Regions from separate parts of the Lactobacillus sp. W8093 genome, predicted to be linked through region 1. Evidence: predicted binding sites of a transcription regulator. Region 1 holds the regulator's gene; the other holds the start of a gene.
The links. The regulator LexA, encoded in region 1, represses DNA repair genes until DNA is damaged. The targets are predictions, from matches to a motif close to CNAACANNTGTTNG.
Positions count from the first base shown of each region.

Region 2: the regulator LexA is predicted to act here: its motif matches at 8,329-8,342, upstream of H3T47_RS01015 (replication-associated recombination protein A).

Region 1 covers NZ_JACFRL010000008.1:50,042-65,581, forward strand. Annotated here, with positions in the region: gene H3T47_RS06690 (FAD-binding oxidoreductase) at 1-295, opposite strand, end outside; gene H3T47_RS06695 (ABC transporter ATP-binding protein) at 418-2,208, opposite strand; gene H3T47_RS06700 (ABC transporter ATP-binding protein) at 2,211-3,965, opposite strand; gene H3T47_RS06705 (YneF family protein) at 4,036-4,251, opposite strand; gene H3T47_RS06710 (DUF896 domain-containing protein) at 4,320-4,568, opposite strand; gene lexA (transcriptional repressor LexA) at 4,714-5,337, shown strand; gene H3T47_RS06720 (MerR family transcriptional regulator) at 5,352-5,726, opposite strand; gene H3T47_RS06725 (hypothetical protein) at 5,787-6,086, shown strand; gene H3T47_RS06730 (nucleoside phosphorylase) at 6,302-7,066, opposite strand; gene rplS (50S ribosomal protein L19) at 7,167-7,514, opposite strand; gene trmD (tRNA (guanosine(37)-N1)-methyltransferase TrmD) at 7,632-8,357, opposite strand; gene rimM (ribosome maturation factor RimM) at 8,347-8,862, opposite strand; gene rpsP (30S ribosomal protein S16) at 8,927-9,199, opposite strand; gene ffh (signal recognition particle protein) at 9,285-10,712, opposite strand; gene ylxM (YlxM family DNA-binding protein) at 10,717-11,058, opposite strand; gene H3T47_RS06765 (amino acid permease) at 11,437-12,870, shown strand; gene H3T47_RS06770 (glycoside hydrolase family 1 protein) at 12,917-14,398, opposite strand; gene H3T47_RS06775 (beta-glucoside-specific PTS transporter subunit IIABC) at 14,407-15,540, opposite strand, start outside.
Region 2 covers NZ_JACFRL010000001.1:204,560-220,099, forward strand. Annotated here, with positions in the region: gene H3T47_RS00975 (NAD-dependent protein deacylase) at 1-650, shown strand, start outside; gene H3T47_RS00980 (DUF488 domain-containing protein) at 757-1,116, opposite strand; gene H3T47_RS00985 (DNA-3-methyladenine glycosylase) at 1,160-1,792, shown strand; lysine riboswitch at 1,921-2,097, shown strand; gene H3T47_RS00990 (ABC transporter substrate-binding protein/permease) at 2,206-3,831, shown strand; gene H3T47_RS00995 (amino acid ABC transporter ATP-binding protein) at 3,831-4,580, shown strand; gene H3T47_RS01000 (alpha/beta fold hydrolase) at 4,635-5,552, opposite strand; gene H3T47_RS01005 (hypothetical protein) at 5,754-6,125, opposite strand; gene H3T47_RS01010 (hypothetical protein) at 6,470-6,781, shown strand; gene H3T47_RS01015 (replication-associated recombination protein A) at 6,930-8,252, opposite strand; gene H3T47_RS01020 (SLAP domain-containing protein) at 8,413-9,936, shown strand; gene H3T47_RS01025 (hypothetical protein) at 10,146-10,916, shown strand; gene H3T47_RS01030 (BspA family leucine-rich repeat surface protein) at 10,984-12,915, opposite strand; gene H3T47_RS01035 (SLAP domain-containing protein) at 13,115-14,635, shown strand; gene H3T47_RS01040 (BspA family leucine-rich repeat surface protein) at 14,700-15,540, opposite strand, start outside.

The sequences.
Region 1 (15,540 bases):
TGTTCATTTTAATCATGTCAAGTGAAATTCCGCCATCGACTGCTAAGTTGGCACCCATTAAGCCAGTTGAATTACCTCTTGGAACTAAAGGTATTTTATTGTCATTGGCATATTTAACTACATGCATAACTTCTTCGTTAGTTACTGGTTGAATAACCAAATCAGGCATGGCTTTTACAGTCCCAAATTGATCATGATCCCAGTGTGTGGTTGGTTTGGTAATAAATCTCTCTGGGTCAGAAATGAATTTTCTTAAGTTATCAAGATCAGTTTGATTAATTTTATGATATTCCATTGTAATTCCCTTCTTAAAAAATCATAATTTAGCTACTGCTAACATGATAAATTTACTCTATAATGTAAACGCTGTCAATAGCTATCATAAAAAAGCACAAAGTTTTATCTTTGTGCTTTTTTTCACTTTTGGCTATTTTGCAAGGTGTATAAATTATAATAATAACCTTTTTGTGAAAGAAGTTTTTCGTGATTACCTCTTTCAACAATTTTACCGTCATTTAAAACAATAATCTGGTCTGCGTCAACAATCGTTGAAAGCCTGTGTGCAATAGCTAAAGTGGTACGACCCTTACGCAGGCGTTTCAGTCCTTGTTGAATTAATGTCTCCGTTTCGGTATCAACATTTGCAGTAGCTTCATCCAAAACTAAAATTTTAGGATCGGTTACTAAAGTTCTGGCAAAAGAAATTAACTGTCTTTGACCCTGACTGAATTCACTACCACCTTCACCAACTTTAGCATGATATTTACCCGGGAGGTTTTCGATAAAAATATCAGCTTGAACTGTTTCGGCCGCTGCTTTTATCTGCTCATCAGTAATATTTTTGTTGTACAAGCGAATATTCGAATTAATATCACCGTAAAACATAAAAGGTTCCTGTAAAACTAAGCCTAATTTTTTACGTAATTCCTCTTTAGGATATTTCTTAATGTCAACTCCGTCTATCAAGACCTCGCCTTTATAAAATTCATAAAAGCGCATCATCACGTTGATAATAGAACTTTTTCCGGAACCGGTGTGTCCCACAATTCCTAACGTTTCGCCTGGATTAACAGTGAATGAGATATCATGTAGTATTTCGTTCTTGCCATCATAAGAAAAACTTACATGTTTGAACTCAATCTTACCCTGGTTAATTGTCAAACCCGCTTCAGCATTCTGTTGGGGTTCATAATCAGTATTGTCCAAAATACGAAAAATTCTTTTACCGGCAACAATTCCGTCTTGGAAGAAGGTCATTTGATCCATCATATTTGCAATTGGATTAAAGAATTGCGAAATATATTGTGAAAAGGCATAAACCACACCTGCTGGTACAAACGTTTCTCTCAAAGGAAAACCAAAGTACATTAGGGTCAGTGCTAAAGCAAGGGAATAAAGCAAACTAGTTAACGGTGAAAGCAAGAGCGAATTAAGGTTGATCATATCAAACCTGGTTTTCATTAAAGCATGGTTTTCATTTTCAAAATTATTAGTCATGCGATCTTCCTGCTTAAACTGCTGAATTAAGGAGACGCCCTCAATCGACTCGTTTAAGTTAGTATTGATACGACTCAGTCTTTCACGATAACTACGATAAAGTTTTGAACTTCTTTTCGAATATTGCCAGATAATCACTAAGAGCAGTGGTAAAAATGCCAATACTATAAAGCCGGCTGTCACATTTGTTGAAAACATTGCCACCATGGCGGAAATGATAGAGAAGAATGACATGACCACACTTGACAAAACGGTCAGGAAATTACTCAAAGTCATGGTATCATTTGTCACTCTTGAAACAATTGAACCTGCTGGAGTTTGGTCAAAATAGCGCATCCCTAGTGTGTGCAACTTTTTGTATAATTCAGCACGCAAGCCTTCAAGTGATTTTTCAGAACCTAAAGCAAAAAAATATTCATAAGTAAATTGCAAGATACCTTTAATTACTGAACCGAAGGCGTAAAGAAAACCTGCAAATAAAATGACCTGTGTTGTTACATCAGTTTTAACCAAGAAGTTATCAAGAAAATACTGTAAACCGTAAGGCAATAGCACATTAATAATACTTACAAGGAGAGCACCAATGCCCGCGATTATCATTTCATTTTTAAAATGCAAGACAAAACGCAGAAGTCGTCTAAATATGCTAAGTTGTTCTTTTACCGGAATTTCCTGAGACCAAACAGACTGGAAAGATTTTTCATCATCCATATTTATTCACCCACCTTGTCTTCTAATTCCTGTCTTTGCCACATATCAGCGTACCATCCGTTCAGTTCCAATAAATCATCGTGTGTGCCACGTTCAACAATTTGACCATCTTTGAGAACCAAGATTAAATCCGCATTCATTACAGAAGTCAACCTATGCGTTGCAATCAATGTCGTCTTACCTTGGCGCTCTTTTCTTAAAGATTTTAATATTGCCATTTCAGTTCTGGCATCAACCGCTGATAAAGCGTCATCCAAAACCAGAATTTGACTTTGCTTAAGAAGCGCGCGGGCAATTGACATCCGTTGCTTTTGTCCTCCAGATAATGAAACACCGTTTTCACCAACTAAAGTATTGTAGCCACCTGGCATTTGTAAAATATCATTGTGCAAATCACTTTTCTTAGCTGCAGATACAATGGCACTCTCATCGCTGTCAGCTTTAGAAAAGGCGATATTTTTTTGGATACTAGTCGAAAAGAGGTAATTATCCTGCGGTACATAAGAAATTTGACGCAATAATATATTAAGAGGAATTTCTCTGATGTCATGACCATTTAAAGTAATTTCACCGTCATATTTGTCAAATTCTCGCAGTAGTAATTGAATAATGGTAGTTTTTCCAGCACCAACTTTTCCTACCAGTCCTAAAGTTTGTCCTGTATGCAAAGTAAAATTAACGTTTTTTAATACTGGTACTGTTGGTTCATCAGGATAGGCAAAAGATTTAACGTGATATTCCAAATTGCCGGCAATATCTTTGGCTGAGAGGCTCTGGTCTGCGTATTTATCCGTAATTTCTGATTTTTCATTTAGCAGTTTTTCAACTCTGTCATAACTGGCGCTCCCGCGTTCCAAGATATTAAAAAGGTAGCCAATTGCAAACATTGGCCAAACCATGTTGCCGATATATGCGATAAATGAAACCAGTTGCCCGATTGTCAATACTTTATTTAAAACTAGCAAGCCACCATAAATAATAGTTATTGTGTATGTTAGCCCAATAAGTAAAGTTCCCAGAGGGTCAAACAGTGAATCCCATTTAAATACTTTTTTATTAATATTAATGGTTTCATCAATCATCTGGTCAAAGGCTTCCGTGTCTTCCTTGCCTTGCCCAAAAGTTTTAAGTACCTTGATGCCAGAAACAGATTCTTGCGTTTTGTTATTCAGCTTGGAGAAAGCAGCTTGAGATTTATCAAAAGCATCGTGCAGACGATCACCTAATTTCCAAGCACCCCAAGCTAAGAATGGTAAAGGCAGTAAAGCCACAATGGTTAAGCGCCAGTCAACAAAAGCAATCATGGCAACCATGGTGGAAACACTCATAATAAGCGAGTCAACTAGCGTTAAAACGCCTTCTCCTGCAACTTCCTGAATTGCGGAAACATCGTTAGTGGCATGAGCCATTAAGTCGCCAGTCCGGTGACGCTGATAAAACGTGCGATCCATTGCCATAAAATGACTAAACAATTTAGACCGCATTTGCAGCTCCAACTCTGCAGCACCGCCCCAAATTTGCTTACGCCAAAAATAGCGGAAGCCATAAAGTAAAAGTGCGGCAAAGATAATTGCTAAAATAAGCAGTCCGTATTGCTCCCAACTAATATGACCACGGTCTAATTGATCCGCCATCAAACCCAAAATCCGAGGTGGCACTAAATTTACAATAGAAGTAAGTGCCAAAAATGTGACACCGATAAGGTAACGCTTTTTTTCCTTTTTAAAAAACCAACCTAGTTTAAAAAATATTCCCATGTTTCACCTGAACATTAACAATAAAAAAACGGAGACATACGCTCCGCCTTTATTTCAATTTAGCAAATTTTTATTTTTGGTGCTTCATCATGTTCATCACTTGGTTAACCTTCTTGGCTGAAGGTTTTTGTCCCATTTGTGACATCATAGCAACAATCATATCTTCACTAATTGGCGGATTATCCTTAAAGTATTTTTTCATATATGCTCTTGCACCATAAAAACCACCGACTAGGCCTAATAAAAGTGCTATAACAATTAAAAAAATAGCTAAACCCAATTTCATAAAAAATCACCTCAATTTGTCCAATAGGTATATCTTACCTAAAAATTAAGTAAAATTAAAGGTCAAAGTTAATCTTTTCTTAAACCTTTCTGACGTTGTGCTTTTTTGGCTTTTTCAGATGTTATTTCCTTGCCATTTTTATCAATAATGACCAAATTCTCAACATCTTGTTTAAAACCAGCTCTGAAATTTTTAATAAATTCCTGATGTAATTTTTTTCTTTCGTCTTCTTCTGCAGCAGTCAAATCACTGCTTTTTTTCTTATGATAGAGTTCATTAATACGATTAATTAATTTTTGTTCATTATCTTCTGTCATTTTCGCACCTCTCAATTATGAAAGTCTACCTTATTTTTGGTAATAAAAAAAGTTTAAGATTTTTCAGAACATTTGTTTGTAGTATCAAAATAAATCTGCTAAAATAAATAGTATCAAGAAAACGTTTAAAATACTGGAGATTACAATGACGACGAAACAAAATACCAAGCAGTTACAAATTTTACGTTATATTTATGAAACCGTGGCAGATCGCGGCTTTCCACCAACTGTTCGTGAAATTTGCCATGCAGTTGACCTATCGTCAACTTCTACAGTTCACGGACATTTATCTCGTTTAGAGCGTAAAGGATATTTAATTAAAGATGCAACGAAACCCCGAGCTCTTGAAATAACTGAAGAAGGCAAAAAAGCTATTGGCATCAAGCCTAATGAAATTCCTGTTATTGGTGATGTGGCTGCTGGTCAACCAATCTTAGCAGTCGAAGATATCGAAGATTATTTTCCTCTGCCGCCTGATTTAGCTAATGATGCTGGTGACCTCTTCATGTTGAGAGTTCACGGTGAAAGTATGATTAATGCTGGTATTTTAAATGGTGATAATGTCATTGTCCGCAAGCAAAGTACGGCAATTAACGGTGAGATAGTAGTAGCCATGACTGATGAAAATGAAGCCACCGTCAAACGCTTTTATAAGGAAAAAGGTCATTATCGCCTACAACCTGAAAATGATACGATGGATCCGATTATCTTGTCCAGTGTACATATCCTGGGTAAAGTTGTTGGTCTTTATCGGAGTTCCATAGTTTAAGTTAAAAATTTGCACTATTTTTCTCTTGATTCAATAGTGCTTTTTTTCTGTAAAATTTCTCCTACTTCTTCCAGTACCTTTTTCTGCATTTTTAATTTGTTAATTTTGGCAGATATAGTAGTGATTTTTTCTGCAATCAATTTTAAGTTTTGCTTACGCTGCTTTTCAGTACTACACGATTCATCGTGTAGTTTTTTTATTTCCTTAATTTCTTGCAGTGAAAAACCTAAGTCTTGAAACTCTTTTACTGTTTCAAAAATATCACATTCGTTTTCAGTAAACCAATAGTTTCTTCCCTTACGAGCAGGATTTAATAAGTTTAAGTAGATATAATGTCTAACTGTATCACGTGTAGTATTTTCCTTTTGGATAAATTCTTTCAAATACATAATTATCTCCTTGACGTAGGGTCGACCCCAGATGATTAAATTTTAGCAGGAGGTATTAAAATGTCATATCTAACAATCTCTTTAACTATTATCTATGGTGCTCTTATGATTAGCGCCAGCTTTCTGCTAATCATTAGTCTGCCAATTTGGCTGATCATGATCAACGTTTTGTTTGCATTAGGCATTATTGCTGGAAGTATTCTAAAGATACCACTTTTAACTACTATATTTTTAGTAGCACTTTTATTTACCGCTCTAGCAAATGGTTTTTCTCTCCATCACCAAATTACTTGGATTCACTGGTTCATAAGACTCATTTTAACCGTAGCCTTAATCTGGCTAAATTTAAGGTTTCGCTAAGCTAACAAGTATTTTAGTCATTTTTATGACTATCTTAAAACGGCTTAAAATACTCTTACGAAAGGAAAAAGGTAACTTTCCACAAGCAATGCTATATTTGTTTTCACAAATTTTTATAAGCAAAAACGTTGATTATTAGGCAGGTATTTAGATAACTTGTGAATTATGTGGCTGTTTCACTTTGGTTCCACAGCAGTATTTTTTCACAAACTTGGTTAAATTTCACTAATGATATTAGCTGCTAAATTAATTGCTGCTTCATGAGCATCCCTGCCCCAGCCTCTTTCATCATGCTTTTCTACGTCTTTAAGAGAATCCGCTGTAAATAATATTTGTGCAAAGTCGACCCCTCTAAATTGTGCACAAGCAGCGAGCGCTGCACATTCCATTTCAACACATGAGGCGCCCAGTGCTTTAGCCTGTTTTACTTTCTTGGCAGTTTCTCTAAAAAAACCATCAGTAGTCCACGTAGTTACTTCCTTAACCGTAAATCCATTTTCGCTCATTAGTTTCTTTGTTTTGTCTAAAAATGCGGATTCTAACTCGACAAATGTCCCTGGTTTTAAATAATGAAATGACGTACCTTCGTCTCTTATGGCTTTTGTAGGCACCAGAAAATAATTTTCCGGTAAATCAACCAAACAACCTGCTGAGCCAATTGCTAAAATCTGTTTAACACCGTAGCCTATTAACCAATCTAACAGTTGCACAGCGGCCGCGGCCCCCATTTTAGCCTGACAAAGGGTAAACTTTGCTCCATCTAAATCAACTTCATAAATGGGAGTTTTTCCTTCAAAACATTCAAAAAATCCCACTTGTTTATGAGGACGACCAACTAAAAATTTATTGATTGCAGCAGTAGTTAAAAAGGCAAACAGTAATTTAGGTTGAAAATGAAAGTGATTAATTTCTTTTTCGTGCTCTGGTTCTAAAACTGCTTTTGGACTAGTATCAAAATTTAATAAAAATGGTTCATTCATAATTCTACCCTCCATAAAAAATATTTTGCTGAAGATTTTAACATAAACAAAAAAGAGAATCATCCCTTTACGGAATGATTCTCTTTTACTTAAGCGTTAATTAACGACGCTTTTCTGCAATTCTAGCAGACTTGCCGTGACGATCACGTAAGTAGTAAAGTTTAGCACGACGTACACGACCGTGACGCAATACTTCAACCTTGGCAACACGTGGATCGTTTACTGGAAAAGTACGCTCAACACCAACACCAGATGCGATCTTACGTACAGTGTAACTGGCACCAATGCCAGTTCCCTTACGCTTGATAACTACGCCTTCAAACATCTGAATACGTTCATGTGAGCCTTCAACAACACGAACATGAACACGAACTGTGTCCCCTGCACGAAAGTCAGGAATATCGTCACGTAATTGTTCTTTGGTTAATTCTTGAATTAATGGATCCATTTTTATTTTCTCCTTCTGCGGCATTCATTAGCGTTTTCTACGTCAGCGGAATACCCCTAACTATTAGTGCAAAATAAATTCACACCTCAGTTATACTAGCAAAATTAACAGCTAAAATCAAGTTTGATCTTCTTCCTGCTCTATTTGCGCCAGCATTTTTTCTTCTTCTTTACTCAAAGTATAATTTTTAAGCAAATCTGGGCGATACAAATAAGTTGCCCGTAAAGCTTCCTTGTGCCGCCATTGAGCTATTTTTTGGTGATTGCCAGACGTTAAAACCGCAGGAACTTTCATACCCTCAAAATCATCAGGTCTAGTATATTGGGGATATTCCAGCAAGCCGTGAGCAAAGCTTTCTTCCACTGGTGAGGCATCATTGCCTAAAATTCCCGGTATCAATCTAACTGTGGCATCAATCATACTCATTGTCGGCAATTCCCCACCCGTTAGGACATAATCACCGATTGAAACAATTTCATCAGCTAGATCATAAACGCGCTGGTCGAAGCCTTCATAGTGACCACAAATAAATGTGAGATTTTCTGCTTGAGACCACTCTTGAGCCATTTTTTGATTAAAAGTTTTACCCTGAGGTGCGGTAATGATTACTTTGCCTTTATTCTTAATTGAGTCGAGTGCCTTTTTGATCGGCATAATTTGCAAGACCATGCCAGCGCCACCACCATAAGGACTATCATCAACGTGATGGTGAACATCAGTGGTAAAATCACGAAAATTGACTAAGTTGAGCTGCCATTTACGATCCTCAAGACCACGCCCGAGCATTGAAGTCGTCAGCGGAGTAAACATATCCGGAAAAAGCGTCAATACGTTAATCTTCATTGCGTAATCCTTCCAAGAGTTCTACAAAAACTTTTTTATGTTCAACATCTATTTTTTTAACAACTTGATCTATATAGGGAATTAAATATTCATTACCGTTTTCTTCGGTAATTTCCCAGACATCGTTCGCACCAGGAGTTTCAATACCAGTTATTTGACCCAAATTAGCCCCCGATTGATTATCTATCACATCACAGCCCAATATATCGCGATAATAATAAGATCCTGCAGGCAGTTCATGTTGATTTTGTTCGCTGACAACCAAAGTTTTACCAATTAACTTTTCAGCACTATTAATATCGGTAATTTCATTAAATTGTATCAGCCAAAATTGCTTAAAGGGTCTGCTTTTTTTGACTGTTAAAACCGTTTCGGGATCATTTTTGATAGCTAACTTTTTATTCAAGGCAAACCGTTCTTCAGGAAAATCGGTTATTAACGCAACTTTTACTTCCCCTTTAAGTCCGTGAGTAGACAATATCCGTGCAACATCATAAAATTGCATAATTTCTCCTAGTCAAAGAAAAAAGTTTGAAGTAGTCAACTTCAAACTTTTAACAAACGATTCACTATTTATTGAATTTGGAATCATGCAGTTTCTTCATTAAGCCTGCACCTGAAAGAAGTGAACGTACAGTATCTGAAGGTTGTGCACCTTTCTTCAACCATTCAAAAATCTTGTCTTCGTCTAATTTCAATTCCTTAGGAACAGAAACTGGGTTATAGTAACCAACTTCTTCAATAAAACGACCATCACGTGGCATTCTTGAATCAGCGACAACGATTCTATAAAATGGCTTTCTCTTAGCACCCATGCGGCGCATACGAATTTTTACTGACATAAATTTATTCCTCCTAAAAGTTACGTTAAATAATATAGCACTTATTTTTTTAGGTGTAAAGTGTTTTTACTTAACAGGTGCTTTTTTATGAATGATATCTCTTGACCTTCATCCGTTTTTTCTTATTTTTCTTAAATTTCTTCCCCATGTGACGCATAGCCATTCGTCCCATAGGAGAGTTCATCCCCGGTAGATTGTCCATTCCTTTAAAATTACCCTTGGTAATTTTGCTCATCATATCGCGTGCCTGTTTAAATTGCTTAATCATTCTGTTGACTTCAACTACCGGTCGTCCAGAACCTGCTGCAATTCTTCTTCTACGGCTAGGGTTAAGTAATTCAGGGTTCTCACGTTCTTCTTTTGTCATAGAAGAAATAATGGCTTTAACATAAACAATCTGTTTTTTATCAAAATTGACATTTTTAAGTTGCGGATTGTTCGCCATCCCCGGAATCATCTTCATTAATTGATCAAGAGGCCCCATTTTTTCAACTTGTTCCAGTTGATCGACAAAGTCGTTGAAATCGAAAGTATTTTCCTTCATCTTTTCAGCAACTTCTTCAGCCTTTTTAGCATCATAATCTTGTTGAGCTTTTTCGATCAAAGTCAGCATGTCACCCATGCCCAAAATTCTTGATGCCATCCGGTCAGGGTAGAATTGTTCTAAATCAGTTAGTTTTTCACCCTGCCCAGTATAAATGATTGGTTTGCCTGTCACTGCCCTAATTGATAGAGCAGCACCACCACGGGTATCACCATCAAGTTTAGTTAAAATGACACCGGTAATATCTAAGCGGCTATCAAATCCTCTGGCAACATCAGTTGCAGCTTGACCCGTCATGGCATCTACTACCAATAAAATGTTATCTGGCTGCGCCACCTTTTTAACTTGCTCAAGTTCTGCCATTAGCGGTTCATCGATTTCCAGACGACCGGCCGTATCGATAATGACATAATCGTTTTTGTTTGTTTCAGCTTGACGCAAACCGTTTTGGACAATTTGAGCCACATCTTTTTGGTCCTTTTCGCTATAAACCGGAACTTTTAATTGGTCGCCAATTTGCTGCAGCTGGTCAATAGCAGCAGGACGGTAAATATCGCCTGCGATTAATAAGGGGCGGGCTTTTTCTTTTTGCATTAATAGGTTGGCCAGCTTGCCGACGGTAGTAGTTTTACCAGTACCTTGAAGTCCCACCATCATAATTATGGTTGGAATGTGCTTAGACTTATTTAAAGTTACGGCACTATCACCCATCATCTTAGTCAATTCATCATTGACAATTTTAATAACCTGTTGACCGGGATTAAGACTTTCTTGGACTTCTTTTCCTAGTGCTTCCTGCTTAATTTTCTTAATAAAGTCTTTCACAACTTTAAAATTGACGTCGGCTTCAAGCAAGGCAAGTCTTATTTCACGACTGGCACTGTTGATATCGTCTTCTGATATTTTTCCTTTACCGGTTAAATTTTTTAAGGCCTTTTGAATCCTCTCACTTAAATTTTCAAATGCCATATATTTATTCTCCCCTTAGTTGTTTTAATAGATTAGTAGACAGCTCCAGAGCCTCATTTGGATTGTCTTCTTTTATTGCGGATATAACTTGGTCTAAATTAAGCTCTATTTTATTGTAATCACGCTTCATATGTAAATTATCTTCGTAATTTTTTAATAGTTTACGGCAGCGACGTAAATTATCGTAGACTGCCTGCCGAGAAACATGATGGTTGGCAGCTATTTCTCCTAAAGATAAATCATTATAATAATAATCCTCAAAATAGTTTTGTTGGCTTCTGGTTAAAAGACGACCATAGTATGCGTATAGGTCACCTAAAATTTCATTTTTTTCGAGTTCGTTCATTACTCTCACCTTGAACCAGTATAGCAAAAATGTTGGTAATTGACGATCTTGAAAACCGGATTTTAGGTATGCAAAAGACACAAGTTCTTGCTTTTCACTATAAAAATTTGTATCATGGTTTTTAATGAATTTTTTGGATATTTATATAGCGATTATAAATTGAGTTATTCTTAAAATTTATCAAAAAGTTGGTACGAGAATTATTAATTTAGGTACCACTTTTTTTATTGAAATTGTTAATTTGCAAAAAATGTTAGTTCTGATCTTTTAATTTATATAAAAAAGTTCACACCTTAGTCACTTACTGTGTGAACTTTTTGCTGGTTCGGTGATAAATTAATTTGTAAATTAAACACTAAACTTTAAGGAGCATAAACAGTGAATTTATGGGAAAAAATGAACCGTAAAGAAGATCCTGGCATTTATCAGGAAAAAGACGGTCATTTAGTTAGAACACTTAAAGTGCGTGATTTTTTGGCGCTTGGTGTAGGAACTATAGTTTCAACTTCAATTTTTACTTTACCAGGTGAAGTTGCAGCTTTACATACTGGACCCGCGGTGGCTATTTCATGTGTCATAGCATCAATTGTAGCTGGTTTAGTTGCATTTGCTTATGCAGAAATGGCTGCGGCAATGCCTTTTGCTGGTTCCGTATATTCTTGGATTAACGTGATTTTTGGAGAATTTTGGGGTTGGTTTTCCGGCTGGGCCCTATTAGCTGAATATTTAATTGGAATGGCCTTTATTAGTTCAGGCTTGTCAGCTAATCTGCGTGCATTAATTGCACCGCTTGGTTGGAAATTACCAGCTGCCTTAGCTAATCCATTAGGTGTCAATGGTGGTTTAGTTGATTTAGTGGCATTAATAGCAATTTTACTGGCCGCATTTTTAGTCAGTTTCGGGGTCTCAAAAGCCTCTCGCGTAGAAAATGTGTTAGTAGTAGTCAAAGTTTTAGCAATATTGCTTTTTGTTATTGTGGGCTTGACAGTTGTTAAAAAAGCTAATTTTATTCCATTTATTCCTCATTACCGCGCAACTGCAAAGGGACCGTTTGGTGGCTGGCAAGGTATTTACGCTGGGGTTTCCATGATTTATATTTCATTTTTAGGATTTGATACCATAGCGTCTAACTCAGCAGAAGCTGTTAATCCTCAAAAAACACTGCCAAAAGGAATTATTGGCTCATTGCTCATTGCTGTGGCTTTGTTTGTGGCAGTAAGCTTAGTTCTGGTGGGCATGGTGCCTTATCAACAATACCTAAACTCGGCTGAGCCAGTTGGTTATGCTTTGAGAAAAACCGGTTTTACTCACATTGCTACTATTGTGCAATCAATCGCAATTTTAGGTATGTTTACGGCCTTAATTGGGCTTTGTATGGCAAGCTCACGTTTAGTTTACTCACTTGGACGTGATGGCATGTTACCTAAAAAACTGGGTAAGTTAAATTGTGAACATCGCCCAGCCAATTCGCTATGGACCATCGCCATTGTTTCAATCATTATCTCGTCTTTTATACCATTTACCTTCCTAACACAATTAGTTTCTGCCGGAACTTTAATTGCCTTTATGTTCGTGTCAATTGGAATTTACCGTTTAAGACCGCGAGAAGGAAAAGACATCGTTGATCCAGCATTCAAAATGCCTTGGTACCCTGTTTTACCGCTTTTAGCATTTTTAGGTTCATTAGCTGTGTTTTGGGGCCTAGATCTTCAAGCTAAGAAATACATGTTAATTTGGTCAATTATTGGCATTATTATTTATTTGGTTTATGGCATGCGCCATTCAACTATGAACAATAACATTAAGAAATAAGAAAAGCCTGGGGCCTCCCAGGCTTTTTATTTAAGTAAAAATTGTCCTATTCAAAAAACTTTTTGGGTATCTGTCGATCATAAGATAATAAATCTTTGTACCAATAAAAAGAATCCTTTTTATATCGCTGATACGTTCCCTTGCCGTAATCATCGAGATCAACGTAAACTAGGCCATAACGTTTAGACATTTGAGTAGTTGAAGCTGAAACCATATCAGTTGTCCCCCACATTAAATAACCCATTAATTCAATACCATCATTATTAACTGATTCAAGCATTTGTGCAATATGTTTTTTCAAATAATCAATGCGATACTCATCGTGAATCCTTTGGTCTTTAGTCAAAGTATCTTTAGCACCCAGTCCATTTTCAACTATAAACAAGGGCTTTTGGTATCTATCATATAAATTAATCAATGTTAATCTTAAACCGATTGGGTCTATTTGCCAGCCCCATTCACTGACAGGGAGATATTTATTAAACACTCCTGCGGTTCTGTTAGCCTTCGTGACCTTGAGTCCCTCAGTATTATAAGCAGTACAAACAGAAGAATAATATGAAAAGGCAACAAAATCTGCTGTGCCCTTGGCAATGATCTGTAAATCCTGCTTTGTCATTTTTACATCAAGTTGTAAATTCTTTATTTTCTGCAATAAAACAGAAGGATATTGACCTCGTATCTGCACGTCGCTAAAATTCAAACTTTCCCGCATCACCGCGGTAGCCTGCAGCATATTTTGCGGATCACTGTTATAAGGATAAACCATCGTACTAGTGATCATACTGCCAACCATCAGGTCAGGATAATTTTCATGAATGTAATTGGTAATCGCTGCAGAAGCAGTAATTTGATTATGCAGAGCCTGATAAATTACCTCTTGAAAATTTTTATGCGGAAACCTATCTTCAACTAATCCTCCAGAAGAATATGGGTGGCGCAAAATACTATCTATTTCGTTGATGGGTATCCAGTATTTTACCAACCCATGATAGCGGTCAATGACTAATTTAGCGAATTTAACGAAATAATCAGCAACCTTTTTATCATACCAAGCATTATATTTTAATACTAATTGCAGTGGCATTTCATAATGGGACAAAGTGATTATAGGTTGAATTTTTAAAGCCTGCATCTTAGCAAATAAGTGGTCGTAAAATTTTAAGCCATCTAAATTGGGTTCTTTTTCGTCACCTTGAGGAAAAATTCTACTCCAGGCAATTGAAGTTCTCAAAGCACTGATTCCCGTTTGTTTTAAAAGAGTCAGGTCGCTGTCATAACGATGATAAAAATCTACCCCATGTCTTTTACCGTAAGCAGCCATGTTTTTATCTGCCATTGCTGTTTGAATATCACTAGTCGTTATTTGGTTTACTTTTTGATAATCATTTTGGTCTTTAGCTGAATCGTACTTTTCAACATCCGCAATTGAAAAACCTTTTCCACCCTCATTCCAGGCTCCTTCAACTTGATTTGCTGAAGTTGCCAAGCCCCAAATGAAATTTGGGGGAACATTATAATAATCCATATTTTCTCCTAAACTAGTAACATAACGTTGTCGTTATCCGATACATTTTTCTTTGCTGCTTCTTTATCTATTATTGGTAACACTTGCAAAAAGTCCTTAGTATTGGTTACAACCATTAAAACCGTGGGATCATAGCCTGCTTTTTTTATTTCAGCAATATTAAATCTAATCAGCTCTTGTCCTTCTTTAACCTCGTCTCCCTTTTTGACAAATTGCTCAAAGCCGCGACCTTTTAATTCAACCGTATCTATGCCAATGTGAATTAGAACATCTGCGTTATTTTTTAAATGCAATCCAATCGCATGTTGACTTTCAAAAACGGCGCTAACTATTCCATCAGCAGGTGCAACAATTCGACCTTCTTCTGGTATTATGGCAATTCCTTTTCCCATTACGTTGCTTGAAAATGTCGGATCACTAACTTGTGTAATGTCTTCTAGTTTTCCTTTAACAGGTGCTTTTAAGTTAAAACTTGGATGACGTTGTGAATTAACCTTATCTTGTTTACTTTCTGCCTGCTCTGTCTGAACCGGGTCATCAAAGCCGATTAGCCAGGTAGCTATGAAAGTGACAATACTGGCAACTATCATAATAATGATTGCCTGAATGACAAAGTTTTCAGTCTTAGAAACCCACATTGGTAAACTTAAAATAGCGGGAGTAACATAAATGAATGCTTTTAACTTCAAGAAACTGGCTACTAAGCCGGCAATTGCTCCTCCAATCATTGCGCCATACATAGGCTTTTTTAGCTTAAGGTTGACACCAAATAATGCCGGTTCTGTTATACCACCTAAAAAAGCCGTCGCACTTGACGAAAGGGCAAGAGATTTTAACTTTTTATCTTTGCTTTTTAAGCCAACTGCAAGAGAGGCTGCCGCTTGTGAGATATTAGAACAAAGCGCAACGACACGAATAATCGGATCAAAACCCTGTTCTGCCACTAATTGAATACTAATAGGCGATAAAGCTTTATGAATACCAACTGAAACCAACCATGGATATGCGGCAGCTAAAATAGGAATTGCTATGAAGCCGGCATTATGAAATAACCACATTGAAATAAACGCAATACCTTGAGAAATCCAGTTTGAAAGTGGACCAATAAATAAAAATACTAAGGGAGCAGTAATTAACATCGT
Region 2 (15,540 bases), on a different contig from region 1:
ACGTTACTTTTTTGACCGGTGCGGGAGTATCGACCCATTCAGGTATTCCCGATTACCGCTCTAAAAACGGCATTTATGACGGCGTCTCTGAAAGTCCAGAAACAATATTGAGCGAAGAAACTCTTTATCAGCGCCCTGACTTTTTCTACAAGTTCGTCATGGATAATATGTACTTCCCTGACGCCAAGCCAAACGAAATCCACGAAAAAATTGCTGCTATCTGCAACGAAAAAGGCGATTTAATCACCCAAAATGTTGACGGCTTAGATACCAAAGCGGGTAATAAACACGTGACTGAATTTCACGGCTGTCTCTATAATATCTACTGCACTAAATGTCACAAAGCTGTTGACTACGCTGAATATGCTAAGTCCTACCGTCATGAAAATTGCGGCGGTATTATCAGACCAGGAATTGTTTTATACGGTGAAGCAATTAACGGCGACAGTTTAGCCAAATCTGTCAACGCAATGCAAAATTCTGATCTCGTAATTATTTCAGGCACCAGTTTTGTTGTGTATCCATTTGCCCAATTATTATCATATAGACAAGCCGGCGCCAAAGTTTGGGCAATTAATAAAACAGCTATTCCGGCAGAAGGAATTTCTGCTATTATTGCGGATGCACTAGATGTTTTTAAACAGCTTTAATTTAATTTTTTAAAAAAGCCTTTAAGCTATTTGAATTGCTTGTTTTCAGCATCCTAATTTTAACCATTGCTTTTCACTTTTTGCGTACTAAAAGAAAAGTCAAAAACTATAGTCTTTGTTCAACATATTCTTTGAGCACAACTGCCTGGTTGTGTTCTTTGTTTTTAGCACCATAAAGAAAAAGGACATCTTGTTCGGCAAGCTTGGCTTTAACCTGATCAACAAAAGCTGTGGTCGCTGGATTATGCTCCAATTCAGCAATGTACTTTTGCCTAAACTCAGGATATTTAGTATCATCGTGATTGAACCACTTACGTAATTTAGTGCTGGGACCAATTTCTTTGACCCACTCATCCAAATTAGCATCTTTTTTGCTTTTGCCTCGTGGCCACAGACGGTCAACTAAAATGCGGTAGCCAGCAGGCTGCTCATGTTCGTAAATGCGCACTACTTTTATTTTTGTCATGATAATATCTCCTTTTAGTTTAAGTTTACTACACGGAAGAAAAATGAATTATTCAACTTATTTTACTAATAAACCAACTGCTGCTATTACTAAAGACTTAATCGGCAGACCATTAACATATAATGATGGTCAGAATATAATGGGTGGCTATATTGTGGAGGCTGAAGCATATTTAGGGGTCAAAGACAAGGCAGCACATTCTTACGGCGGTCATCGCAGCCCAGCTAATGAAGGTCTTTATCGCAAAGGCGGAACCATTTATATTTACGCTCAAAGACAGTACTTCTTTTTCGATGTCGCAACGCAAGAATATAATGAGCCGCAAGGAGTTTTAATCAGGGCTATCGAACCAGTCTGGGGTATAGAGCAGATGATTAAAAACCGAGCCGGCAAAAATGGTGTGCTTTTAACTAATGGTCCTGCTAAAATGATGCAGGCTTTTGGCATTCATGATAAAAAATGGAATTTACACTTCTTAACTGCTTCCCCTTTTAAAATTGACTTGGATAACAGTCACAAAAAACTGGCTAAGGAAATTAAAACCAGTGCCAGAATTGGTGTTAGTCAATCTGAATTAGAATGGGCTAACAAAAAATTACGTTATTATGTTGCCGGTAATCCCTATGTTTCTAGAATGAAAAAGAGCGCTTATCAGACAGATAACGGCTGGCGGTAAGAGCAGCTTGCAGAAGTCTTTTAAAATAGTAAAAGAAAATAAATGAGATAATTATAAAATATTTTTTAAATAAAATTATTGACAAGTCACTCTTAATAGCCTATTATTTTTCTAAGTTAAATAATTTCCAATGCAATAGAGGTCGCGGTTGTTACGAAACTAATCTGAGTGAGCGAACACTTTGAAGGTTAGCGTAAGAATTACCGCCGAAACAAGAATGTTGTTCGTTTCAATCTTCTTGTTGGGCTGCAAGAGAATATTTTGCAGACTGTCCCGGTTAGTCCCCGGGGAGCGCTATATGATTTGTTCTAATAATAGATTATAACCTCGTTGTTTTGTGTAACAGCGAGTTTTTTATTTACGCTTTTATTGTGTTGGCTTTATTTGAAACATATTTTGTGGAGGTTTTCAAAATGAAGTCAAGATTTAAGTGGTTGGCTACCTTGGTTGCCTTATTCACTTGTTTAGGCATTGGGGCTAATTTTAGCCTGAATGAAGTTAGTGCCAAAAAGGACGGCGGTACGCTCAAAGTCGCCATGGAAGCTAATTATCAGCCGTACAATTGGACACAGACTAATAATGCCAACGGTGCTGTGCCAATTGAGGGCTCAAAAGAATACGCCAATGGTTATGATGTCAAGATTGCTAAAATCCTTGGGCAAAAATTACACAGAAAAGTCGAAGTTGTTAAGACTGAATGGGACGGTTTACTTCCTGCTTTAACCAGTGGTAAAGCCGATTTAATTATTGCCGGCATGAGCCCAACAGCTGAACGTGAAAAAGCCATTAATTTCTCTCAGCCATATAGAAACAGTACTTTTGTGGTAATTACCAAACTTAACAGCAGATACGCCAACGCTAAAAAGCTGACTGACTTTAAGGGTGCAAAATTAACAGCGCAACAAGGTACTTTCCACTATGATTTAATCAAGCAGTTAAAAGGTGCTAAGAGACAACCGGCTATGCGCGATTTTGCGGCAATGCGGCAAAGTTTAATCTCCGGCACCATTGATGGCTATGTTGCCGAAGACACTGAATCAACTTCCTTTAAGATGGTTGATCCTGACATTAAGTCAATTCCTGTCAGCAAAATGGCTGGTTTTCATGCTACTAAGGAAGAATCTGTTACCTCAATCGGAATTGCCAAGCCTAACAAGGCTCTACTAAAGAGTGTCAACCAAATTTTAGCTACTATTCCTCAAGCAAAAAGGGTTAGGTTAATGACTGAAGCTGTGAAGCAGCAGCCTAAAACTGATAGTGATAAAAAAGGTAAAAAGGCTAAGTCAGAACCTTGGTTAGTATCTATGTGGCGCCAATATGGCGGCATGATTTTAAACGGTATCGGTATGACCTTACTTTTGGCTTCAGTTGGTACTATTGCAGGTTTCTTTATCGGTTTGGCCGTTGGTATTGTGAGAACTATTCCTACACCAACTACCAGTGGTAAAAGATGGCTGCTCAAGTTTGTCAACTGGCTGCTTTCGGTTTATATTGAGATTTTCCGGGGTACGCCAATGATGGTGCAAGCAGCTGTGATTTACTATGGTATTGCCCAATTCTGGCACCTGAATATTGACAGAACGGTCGCCGCACTAATCATTGTTTCGATCAACACTGGAGCGTATTTAGCAGAAATCATCCGCGGCGGAATTATTTCTACACCCGAAGGTCAGTTTGAAGCAGCCAGTGCGTTAGGAATGACCCACAACCAGAGAATGTGGCATATTATTCTGCCACAAGCAATCAAGAATTGTCTTCCTTCAATTACTAATGAATTTATCGTTAATATCAAAGATACCTCAGTTTTGAGTATCATCTCCGTATCAGAGTTGTTCTTTGTTGGTTCAACTATTGCGAGTCAGACATTTAAGTTCTTCCCAACTTACCTGACAATTTCTGCTATCTACCTCATCTTGACCTTTACCATTACCAGAATATTCAACTTAATTGAAAAACACCTCCAAGGAAGTAAGAATTACAACTTAATGGCAAACCAAGTTCAAGTAGGCACACCAAAAGACATGGAGGCTAAGAACTAATGACTGAAACAAACGAAACTATTTTAAGTTTAAAGCACATCAAGAAAACATTTGGTGAACACCAAGTTTTAAAAGATATCTCTTTTGACATTAATAAAGGTGAAATTGCCACCATTATCGGTCCTTCAGGTGGCGGTAAATCAACTACTTTGCGCTGTATCAATCTGCTTGAAGAACCTACTGCCGGTGAAGTTGATTTTCATGGTGAAAATGTTTTGGCACCAAACTACAATCGTAATATTTATCGTGCTAAAGTCGGCATGGTTTTCCAACAATTTGACTTGTTTGAAAATAAGAATGTTTTAGCTAATTGTATGGTAGGTCAAGAGTTAGTATTAAAACGGTCAAAAGACGAGGCGCGTAAAATTGCGCTTGCTAATCTGAAAAAGGTAGGTATGGAGCAATACGTTAATGCTCGTCCCAGCCAACTTTCAGGTGGACAACAACAACGGGTTGCGATTGCCCGGGCAATCTGCATGGATCCTGAAATTTTGTTATTTGATGAGCCTACTAGTGCTTTGGATCCAGAAATGGTCGGTGAAGTTTTAAGCGTCATGAAGAATCTGGCTACTACTGGTTTAACGATGATTATCGTAACCCACGAAATGGCGTTTGCGAAGGAGATTTCCGACCAAATGTTTTTCATTAGCGATGGCGTAATTACTGAACAAGGCACGCCAGATCAATTATTCAATCACCCGCAAAATGAAAAAACCGTCAAGTTTTTGAGTAATTTTCAGAATAATTAATAAGGCCTAATTAAATATAAAAAAGCTGGCAAATCTACGTGATTTGCCAGTTTTTTAGTTTGCTTGTGGCTCTAAAAGTCCAATAATTTCCTGATTAAATTTAGTTGGCTCCTCCCACTGCGGGAAATGACCGGAATGGTCAAACCAAATTATATTGCACGGACTAGTAATTTTAGCAGCATATTCTGCAGTCAATTGCGAGGACACATGGTGGTCATGCCTGCCCTCACAGAAGGTGATGGGAACGGCAAAATGCAGGATATTTTCAAAATTAACGTCCATCAGTTCTTCCCAAAAATATTGAATTGATTGCTTCGATCCCTGCAAGCGATGAATTAAGTCTTTAAAAGAATAATCTTTAGCAGATATAAAAGGACCAATTAATTTGCGGTAGTTTTTAGCGCCGTAGATTGAGCCGCCATAAGCCACAATCATTTTAGTTAATTTGAGACTGGCTTTAGTTGGTTCATGGACAAAATCAAGTTGGTCAAGTTTGGCAGTGTTTTTCATTTTTGTTCGTAAAAAAGCTTTTTGTAAAGCAATATTCTTTTTCATATTAACGACTTGACCAATTCCGATATATTCCGTAACCAGCTCTGGATACTTTTGAATAAAATAGAGTCCTAAAACTGTGCCCCAAGAATGACCCATAATAATCAATTTATCTTGTTTTAACCGTTTTAATAAATAAAGCACAAACTGATGAATATCTGCCAAGATGGTATTAATGGACAAGTTTTCTTCAGGTGAAAATTTGTAATACGATAGTCCGCTGCCCCTTTGTTCCAGATTGACAAAGATAAAATGATCTTCTAGTTCGCTATTAAATTTTTTAGTCAGGGGGATGCAGGCATCACCCGGTCCACCATGCAAATATAAAATGATTGGTTTCCGGCCTTGCTTTGAACTAATTGAAAAATAAAGTTTAGTGCCGTTAATTTCTACGTTTTCTATTACTGATGTACTACTCATTTTTTGCCTATATTCATATAATCTCTTGTTATTATGCATACACTGCTACTTTATTTAAGTATATTATTAATGCAGCTAACTTGTAAATTGCAAATTATGTTTACAAGACTAACGCAATTTTTATCAAAAAGTCTGACGAACTTTACGCTAGAAAAAAGTACCAAGCAGTATAGTTGCCTGGTACTCAAATCTTGTTAAATTTTACTCATTTTTACCTTCAGCTTGGTAAAATTTAGCCCGATTAATTAAATAGTCAAATAAAAGCACACAGATTAGATTTAAGACAATAATTAAGAGTATCAATAATGGGTGATCTTCTTGCTCATCTGTCATATTCAATAAATATAAAGTTTCAAAACTAATAGGTGCACCTTGTAATGCCATAAAATAAAATAAATCATTTTCGACTTGCTTAGTAAATGTTTCTTCTTTTACTTCAAAGCAAGCTGTAGCAATTATTGTTATGACGAACGCACTAATTGACCATATTAAGTTAAAATTCGGCTTATTGGAGAAAAAAAGCGTTATTCCAAATGGACACAACAATAGTAAAGCAGCTCTTGCTAATTTCATTTTCATCTTATTTCCCACAGCCTTTCTTTTTTGATTTATTTTAATTATTTTATTATTTATAATTATAAATGAAATGTGGTATTAATCAAAGGCTCTATTAGTCACTGCAGTTGTTCCGTCAGAAAAATCAGCTATTACATCTGTTTTAGATTGGTCAAAAATCAGCTTAATTTATCTCTAATTAAAAATTTTACAATTTAATATTTATGTACTAACCTATAAGTAATTATTATCATTGATATAAATAAAAGTTTAAATTATAACTGTTTCTTGTATCTGTGAAAAATTTAATATTGCTTTGTGCATAATAAATCTTGGCAATATCATGATTGGAGCTATTAATAATGACCAAAAAACAGACTAAGATGAAAGAACAACTGTTATCAGATCATCTATATAAAGTTGTATGGCTTATTGCATTAGGCGAATTCTTGTTGGTTTTAATCCTACCGTTTTTCAAATCTCTTGGTTTAAGCGTTGGCGCTTTGGGTCTCCTACTATCAGCTTTGTCAGATGTATTGACAACATTTTTTCAACACAAACATATTACCTTTATTATAAGTTTGGTTTTGGGTTGGCTATTAGCTCTAATAATTAGTGTTATTCTGTTTTTTTACATTATGTGGGCTTCAGGCAACATGGTTTTCGTCAAATAATGAATTTAAATAAATATTGCCACAGAAAAGAAAGAGCACAAAAACAGGCAAACCACTTAAATTGTGGTTTGCCCGCTTTTTAGTTGATGCTCAAATAGCAGTGTCCCGGAAATTAAAACCAATGAGGCTAGACTTTAAAAGCTGCGCGCTAATCATCGTATTCTTTGTGCCATTCTTTAATCTGCTCCAGCCTCTTTTTAAAGCGGTCTTCATGACCCTGCGAGGTTGGCAAATAATATTCGTGTCCTTCTAAACTCGGTGGCATAGTTTTCATTGTCGTTAACTTGTCTTTAGCATAATGCGCGAGCTGGTAACCTTTACCATAGCCCAAATCTTTCATTAACTTAGTCGGAGCATTGCGAATCTGCAAAGGTACTGGTTCATCAATCGTCTTCTTAACATCTTCTTCAGCAGCTAGTCTAGCCTTATAAACCGCGTTTGATTTCGGCGCAAGCGATAAATAAATCACTGCTTCCGTCAAATGCACATCACATTCCGGCATCCCTATAAATTGACAAGCCTGAAAGACGTTGACCGCTACATTCAGCGCATTAGTATCTGCCAAGCCAATATCTTCACTGGCAAAGCGCACTAGTCTGCGTGCTATATAAAGCGGATCTTCTCCCCCTTCAAGCATCCGCGACAGCCAATAAATTGCCGCGTCCACATCGCTGTTACGCATTGATTTATGCAAAGCGGAGATGATATTGTAGTGTTCTTCTCCGTCTTTATCATACAGGACCGACTTTTGGGTGATTAATTGTTCAAGACTATCCATAGTCACAGCAATCGTATTGCCAGTTTTATGACCGTTTAAAACTGCCATCTCCAGCGTATTTAAAGCAGTCCGAGCATCACCGTTGGCAAATTTGGCAATGGCTTTAATCTCCTGCTCACTGATTTTGACGGTTAACTTGCCAAAACCGTTAGGGTTGTGCAAAGCGTTTTGCAATAACTTAATGATATCTTTGACTTCAAGAGGTTTTAAGACAAAAACCTTGCAGCGTGAAAGCAGCGCCGAGTTAACTTCAAAGGAAGGATTTTCGGTCGTAGCACCAATTAAAATGATACTGCCACGTTCAACGTAGGGTAAAAAAGCATCTTGTTGTGCTTTATTAAAACGATGGATTTCATCTACAAATACCAGCGTTTTTTGCCCCACTTCGTGTTCAGCTTCTGCCTGCTTCATAATTTTGCGAATTTTAGTAATGCTGCTGTCAACCGCACTAAAATTAAAAAAGCTCGCTTGACTCTGCCGGGCAATTATTTCAGCCAAAGTCGTTTTACCGACTCCCGGTGGTCCCCAAAAAATCATTGAGGAAACCTGGTCATTATCAATGATTTCGCGCAAAATTTTTCCCGGTCCCAGCAGCTGTTCTTGTCCTACAAACTGATCTAGATTTTGGGGACGTACGCGGTTAGCCAAAGGTTCATTTTGCCCACTGTTTGCAAATAATGATTCTTGCTTCATCATTACATCTTCTTTATTTACTTCTTAACACTTACTAGCCTAATTATACAAGTATTTGTCCGCTAGCAAAAATAAATGAACATCTGTTTGCTCTGATTTTAATAACTAGTTTACGTTATAATTATATTAGGTACAAAATCACATATAATGAGGTGAAAATATGAATTTTTTCAAGAAAGTTGGCATTGGCTTAACAGCCCTGGCCCTATCCACCACTCTATTTTTGCCATATACCGCTAACCTCCAAACAGTAGAAGCTGCTCAGAAAGCCAAAGGAAAAGTCACGCTGCTTGAGAGCGATTATGTTTACAACCCGTCAGGCCATAAAATAAAATTGAAGCAAAATCGGGGTACACATAGCTATAACATTCCTAACGGCTTTAGCGCTGATCCCAAAGGCTATTTGATTACAGAAATGATAGTTTATGATGATGACAGTAGAACCAGTTATCCCTACTACGGCACTAAAAAAATTAACGGACAAAAATTTTACCACTTGGGGCATAACTATTACATTAATAGTGCTAATGTTTTAAAAGTCAATGGGCGCAATATCACACAAGGCAAATTGACTATCAAACACGATGCACTGATTTACACCAAGACTGGCAAAACAACGGGAAAGAAACTAAGAACTAATACAGTTGTTAAGTACCAGGGAAAAGCTAAGACTGCTACTAAAACACCCAAATATTTTTACTACCTTAAGGATGTCGCAAGGTACTTCCAGCCCAAATACGTACCTGCCCACAAAATAAAAGGAAAATATTTTTACTCCTTAGGACATAACAGTTACATTAAAGCAGCTAACGTCGGCTATATTAACGGTCACATTGCTCGCTATAACGGTGTTTCGTCAGCGACTGTTCTTAAGAACACCGCCAACATAACGGTAAATTATTCTGCCGTTAAACGTAAACTGAAAAAAGGACAGAAGATTAAACTTGATTTAACTGTTATTCCTTACCAAAATGATGGCTTTGAGGGTTATCTTTACAGACTGCACGACTATCCGGATGAATATGTTGATGAAAACGATGTTAAATTGAAAAAGAATTTGCCTATCATTGACTATCGCGACTTAGTTTATACTTACGTTACGCCAGTGACAGACAACAGCGTTGAACTTTATGACACATCTGGCAAGACAATTGGTAAACGTATTATAAAGCCGCAATACAGTAATCTAACAGTTGATGGCTTAATGTATCTCTGGGTACCTGAGGAAAATAAGGCGGAACTGTTTTATCATTGTTTAAATTACAGTGACGCTAGTGTGATTGATGCCAACCAACCAAACTCGGTGCCAAATTCAGAGCCAACTTACCCTGCAAAAAAGCAAGCATTAATCTATGGCAATAACTTTATTAAGGTGAACGATGTGAAATACGTCAGTGGGTTAAAGCTAAAAGCACTGAATACGATTGAGCAGGCTGAAAATGGGCAAAAGATTGCGACAGGAGCTGATAAGCAGAAACTACTCACACTTTTTAATGAAGGAAAAGATCTAGCACAAAATAGCGCTTATCATAATCTCATGTCTAATTATGATTGCGCCTTAAGAAACGCTTCTGCTATTTTAAGGTCTGATAAGGCAACTGTCACACAGGTAGATGAAGCTGTTTGGTATGTTAAAACCGCTAAAAAGCAGCTGACAACTATGTCTACTCCGCCGGGTGATTAAATGTCTACTAGTCAGAGCAATATTAGTTTTACAAAAATAGTCCAAGCAAATATAATAGACAATATGTAGAGCCTGGCAAAAACGAGACTATCAGTTTGATGCTGATTCATTAGCTACTAATTATTAAAAAACAGCTATCAACTGACAAAAAGTTGTGATAGGCTTAGTAATAAAGGTTATTGAAATCAAATTTAAAGGAGTAAACTAAAGTGAAATTACATAAAAATATTATTGTTGCAGCTGTCGCGGGTATTACCGTTTTAGCGCCAATTATTAGTCAAACTTCAGCTGTTTTAGCAGATGTGGCTGCAACTAATCAAACAAATACTAATACCAACACTAATACAAATAATCCAGATACAAGTGCAACAGATAAAACTGAAACTCCTGTAGCTGAACCAATTTCGCAACCTATCCAAGATAATGATCCCGAACCTAAGACCAATATCCACAAAACTAAGAAAACTTGGTCAAAACGCCATCAGAAAGCAAATAATTATTTCAATAAGAATGTCAAGAAGGGCCAAAAGTTAACGAATAAGACTAAAAAATTAGCCTTTTACAAAAAGGTCTTGAAGCATTTTAAAAATTATAAGACTAAGTATGCCAAGACTTTCAAGAATTATCTTAACGCTGAAATTAAGTGGTTAAACAGACAGATTAAATTGGAAAATGTTCCTACTACTAAACCATCAGGTGATTTGAAGCCACAACCTGTGCAAAAGCCAAAGAAAGCAAAAGCACCTAAACAGCATGTTGGATGGAGTGATGTTGTAGAATATGGTGATTATTTATACGATTATCACTATTACAAGAAACATCCACAGGTTGATACATCATTAATTAAAAGCGATATTAAAGCTTTGAAGAAACGAGGGTATAAATTTAATTCTAATCTATCTGATAGAGGCCATGAAGCACATAACAAGAAACTGGCAATTCGTGACGCTGAACTTATTAATAAAGGCAAATTAAAATAATCTTCAGTGCCCTCACTAATAAAACAAAAGACTAATTCGCAGTTAAAGCGAACTAGTCTTTTTTATATTATTTAAGTTTGAACCCTTTAGGCAGCTGCGGCTTTTTGCCATTATACATGACATAAGTTTCCTTGGGACTCTTTTTAGCCGAATGGTTATACAGTTTTAGCAATTGTTTTGCAGTATATTTTTTGCCTTTAGGTTTTCTAATTGTCCCTTTACCCACTGCTTGGATATGTTTAAAACCTTTGCCTACTCCCGAACTCTTACGTAAGCGGTAATGCCCAAGTTTGACAACAAAACCTTTAGGATTGCCAGCGTTGAGCAAAATCTGACTGTTATGAATGTTAAAATAGCTTAAATCAACTCCAACTAATTTTTTATCGTTTTCAAACATTATAGTTGAAGATTTTAATTTCGGTAAATGCCAGCCACTTAAATTCACATACATCAGATTAGTACAATCATTAAACATCCCAGTCGTACTAGTAACATTAGTCATTCTGAAATGCGAAAGATCTATGCTAACCAAACTCTTATTATCAGCAAACATATAAGTCATGTCTTTAACATTCTCAGTATTCCAGCCATCCAGGTTCAAATTGGTTAAAGAATAATCTCCAGTAAACATCCCCCACATGGTGGTAACTTTAGCAGTATTTAAATGACTTAAATCTAGACTTTCTATATTAGGATCTTCCGCAAACATTTCCCGCATATTGGTTACATTTGATGTATCTAAATGATTCAAACTTATACTTTTTAAATTAGGATTTTTCGCAAACATTTCCCGCATATTAGTTGCATTTGACGTATCTAAATGATTCAAATTTATACTCTTTAGATTAGGATTTTTCGCAAACATTCCTCTCATGTTTTTAACATTATGAGTATCAAGTTTGGCTAGATTTAATTGCTCTAGCTGTGAAAAGCCTTCGAACATGTATGACATGTTTGTGACATTCGCCGTATGCAATTTGCTCAAGTCAACATCCGTTAAATTAGGGCAGTCAGCAAACATATACGACATATCTGTTACCTTATTGGTGTCCCAATTGTCTAAAACTAATTTTGTTATTTTGCTTGAAGCAAACATATTTGACATCTTAATAACATTACTGGTATCTAATGAACTAAGATCCAGAGTCTTTACCCCAGTTGTTCCTGAGAACATGTATTCCATGTCTGTAACTTTACTAGTATTGAGTTTGGCAAAATCTAAATTAGAAATATCAGCCCGCTCAAACATTCCTGACATATCATTCACATTGCTTGTATCAAGGTCAGCAAAATTAAGATTTTGAAGTTTGGTTAGACTAAACATATTACTCATTTCAGTAACGCGACTGGTGTTAAAACTACTCAAGTTAATGCTTTTGGCAGTGCAGCCATTAAACATATAATCCATTTTAGTGACATTGCTAGTATTAAAACTGCTCAAATCTAGCGTTGATAGTCCTGTAGACTCAAACATTCTACTCATATCAGTTACTTTATCAGTTTGAAAGTGACTTAAATCAAGCTCAGTCAGAGCCTGATCCATATCAAACAAGCCACTCATGTCAGTGACTTCACTGGTGTCAACTAAGTCCAGTCCCTTAATGTCTTTCAAATTATTTAGCTCGCTAAACTTATATTTTGAATCTGCAGGAAGTTTTACGGGGGAGGCAAAAACAATATGGGTAATATTATTCCCCCAACTCCATTCTTCATTAAACGGGCGACTCGAAAGAGTGCTATTTTTCTGAGTTCCTTTAATTGTCAGGGTTCTGGTAACAATATCATAATTCCAGCTGCAGTCACCATCTTTGCCTGACCAAATACCTGGTATTTCTTGAATATCATTATTCACTTGATCGCTAGCATCAGGTTTATTAGTTGCAGCAGAAACCGGCTTAACAGCAGCTGCCATTAAGTTCAGACCACAAAAAGCAAGACTGCTGCTAATACCAACTTTTTTAACTAAACTTAAAATTTGTCTTGAATGGTTATGATTCATTATCATGACCTCCTTTTCATTAACTTAATTATAAGCCGTTTCAAACCCAAAATATAATTTTCCTAGTTGTTAAAAATAATGAAAGCCAGGCAAATCCATTAAATTCACCAGATAAAATAAATTTGAGTTTCATTTTGGGTTACGATAACATTAAATTATAAGCTCATCTTTGTAAGGTCATAATTTGTGAGGTCATAATATGAAACGCTTTAAGAAAATTTGTATTGGACTAACAGCCTTATTATTAACTGCTGGTCCATTATTGCCAAATATCACCAATTCCCAAACAGTAGAAGCTGCTCAAAAAGCCAAAGGAGAAGTTACGCTGCTTAAAAACGATTATGTTTACAATCCGTCAGGTCATAAAATAAAATTGAATATTTCTCACGGCTTTACCGTTCCTGAAGGTTTTAGCGCTGATTCCAAGGGCTACGTGATTACTGACATGGAAATTGATGAATACAGCGATGGCAGAACCAGTTATTCCTACTACGGCACTAAAAAAATTAACGGGCAAAAATTTTACAACCTTGGACATAACTATTACGTTAAAAATGCCGATATTTTAGAAGTAAAAGGTCATAATATTAAAAAAGGCAAACTAGTATTAAGTCACAATTCATTGATTTACACCAAGACTGGCAAAGCAACTGGTAAGAAATTAAGAACTGATGCAATTGTCAAGTATCAAGGAAAAGCTAAGACTGCTACTAAAACACCCAAATACTTTTATTATCTTAATGATTTAGACAGATACTTCAAGCCCAGATATATACCTACTCATAAAATTAAAGGGAAATATTATTACTCTTTAGGACATAATCGCTACATTAAGGCAGCTAATGTCGGCTACATTAACGGTCACATTGCTCGCTACAATGGTGTTTCGTCAGCGACTGTCCTTAGGAACACCTCCAGCACAACGGTAAATTATTCTGCTGCAAAGCGGAAACTGAAAAAAGGACAAAAGATTAAACTTGATTTAACTGTTATTCCATACGAAATTGATGGCTTTGAGGGTTATATATACAGATTGCACGATCACCCAGATGAATATGTTTCAGAATACGAAGTTAAACTGAAAAGGAACCTGCCTATTATTGATTACAGTGACTTAGTCTACACTTATGTCACCCCATTAGCAGGCAACAGCGTTGAACTTTATGATACTTCCGGTAAGGCAACTGGCAAGCATATCATGAAGCCGACACATAGTAATCTGACGGTTGATGGCTTAATGTACTTGTGGATTCCTGAGAAAAACAAGGCGGAACTGTTTTATCACTGTCTAAATTACAGCGATACTAATGTGATTGATGACAAGCAACCAAATCCGATACCAGATCAAGATTCAGTAACCCACAGTAATAACCAAAAATTAAACTATGGCAATAACTTTATCAAAGTCAGCGATGTTAAATACGTCAGCGGGTTAAAGCTGAAAGCACTTAATACGATTGAGCAGGCCAAAAATGATCAAAGAATTGCAACGACTGCTGACAAGCAAGAATTACTAGCACTTTTTAATGAGGGCAAAGATTTAGATCAAAACGCTAAATATGATACGGATCTAATGAATAATTATGATAGCTCCTTAAGTAATGCCTCTGCCATAATAAGATCTGATAAGGCAACTATCGCCCAAGTTGCTGAAGCTGTCTGGTATGTTAAAACTGCTAAAGAGCAACTGACAACCATGTCTGTTCCTCAGGGCGATTAAATCTTTTAGACTAATAGAAAAAAGCTAATTCGTTTTTAATAACGAATTAGCTTTTTTGTCTTATCTATTTAAGTTTGAACCCTTCAGGCAGCTGGGGCTTTTTGCCATTATACATAACATAAGTTTCTTTAGGACTCTTTTTAGCCGAATGATTATACAGTTTTAGCAATTGTTTTTCCGTATATTTTTTGCCCCGAGGCTTGGTAATTGTGCCTTTGCCAACAGCTTGGATATGTTTAAAACCTTGACCTACTCCTGAACTCTTACGTAAGCAGTAATGCCCGAGTTTGACAACAAAGCCTTTGGGATTGCCAGCATTTTTCAAAATCTGACTATTATGAATATTAAAATGACTTAAATCAACTCCAGCGAGCTTCTGATCATTAGTAAACATTTCCGTTGAATCATACATTTTTGGTAACCGCCAGCCACGCAGATCAACAAAAACAAGATTATCACAGTCCATAAACATTTCGCTGACCCTAGTAACTTGGCGTGTATCCCAAGTATGCAGGTCAAGCTGCTCCAGACTTTTTGCACCTTTAAACATCCTAAGCATATCAGTAACTTTGCTGGTATTAAAGTGCCTCAAGTCAATGTCTTTTAGACTGCTGTCGCCACTGAACATTGAATTCATCCAGCGTACATTCTTGGTATTCCAGCCCGTTAAATTGAGTTTAACCAAAGAACTGTCTCCAGAAAACAGCGAGATCATATTAGTAACGTTGCTGGTATCAAAACTACTTAAATCCAAACTAGTAACAGCCGGATTGTCTGCGAACATTTCTCTCATATCTTTAACTTTACTCGTATCAAAGTGACTGAAATTTAGCTGATCCAAGTGAGCGAATTTTGCAAACATCCCCGCCATATCTGTAACATTACCAGTATTAAAGCCACTTAAG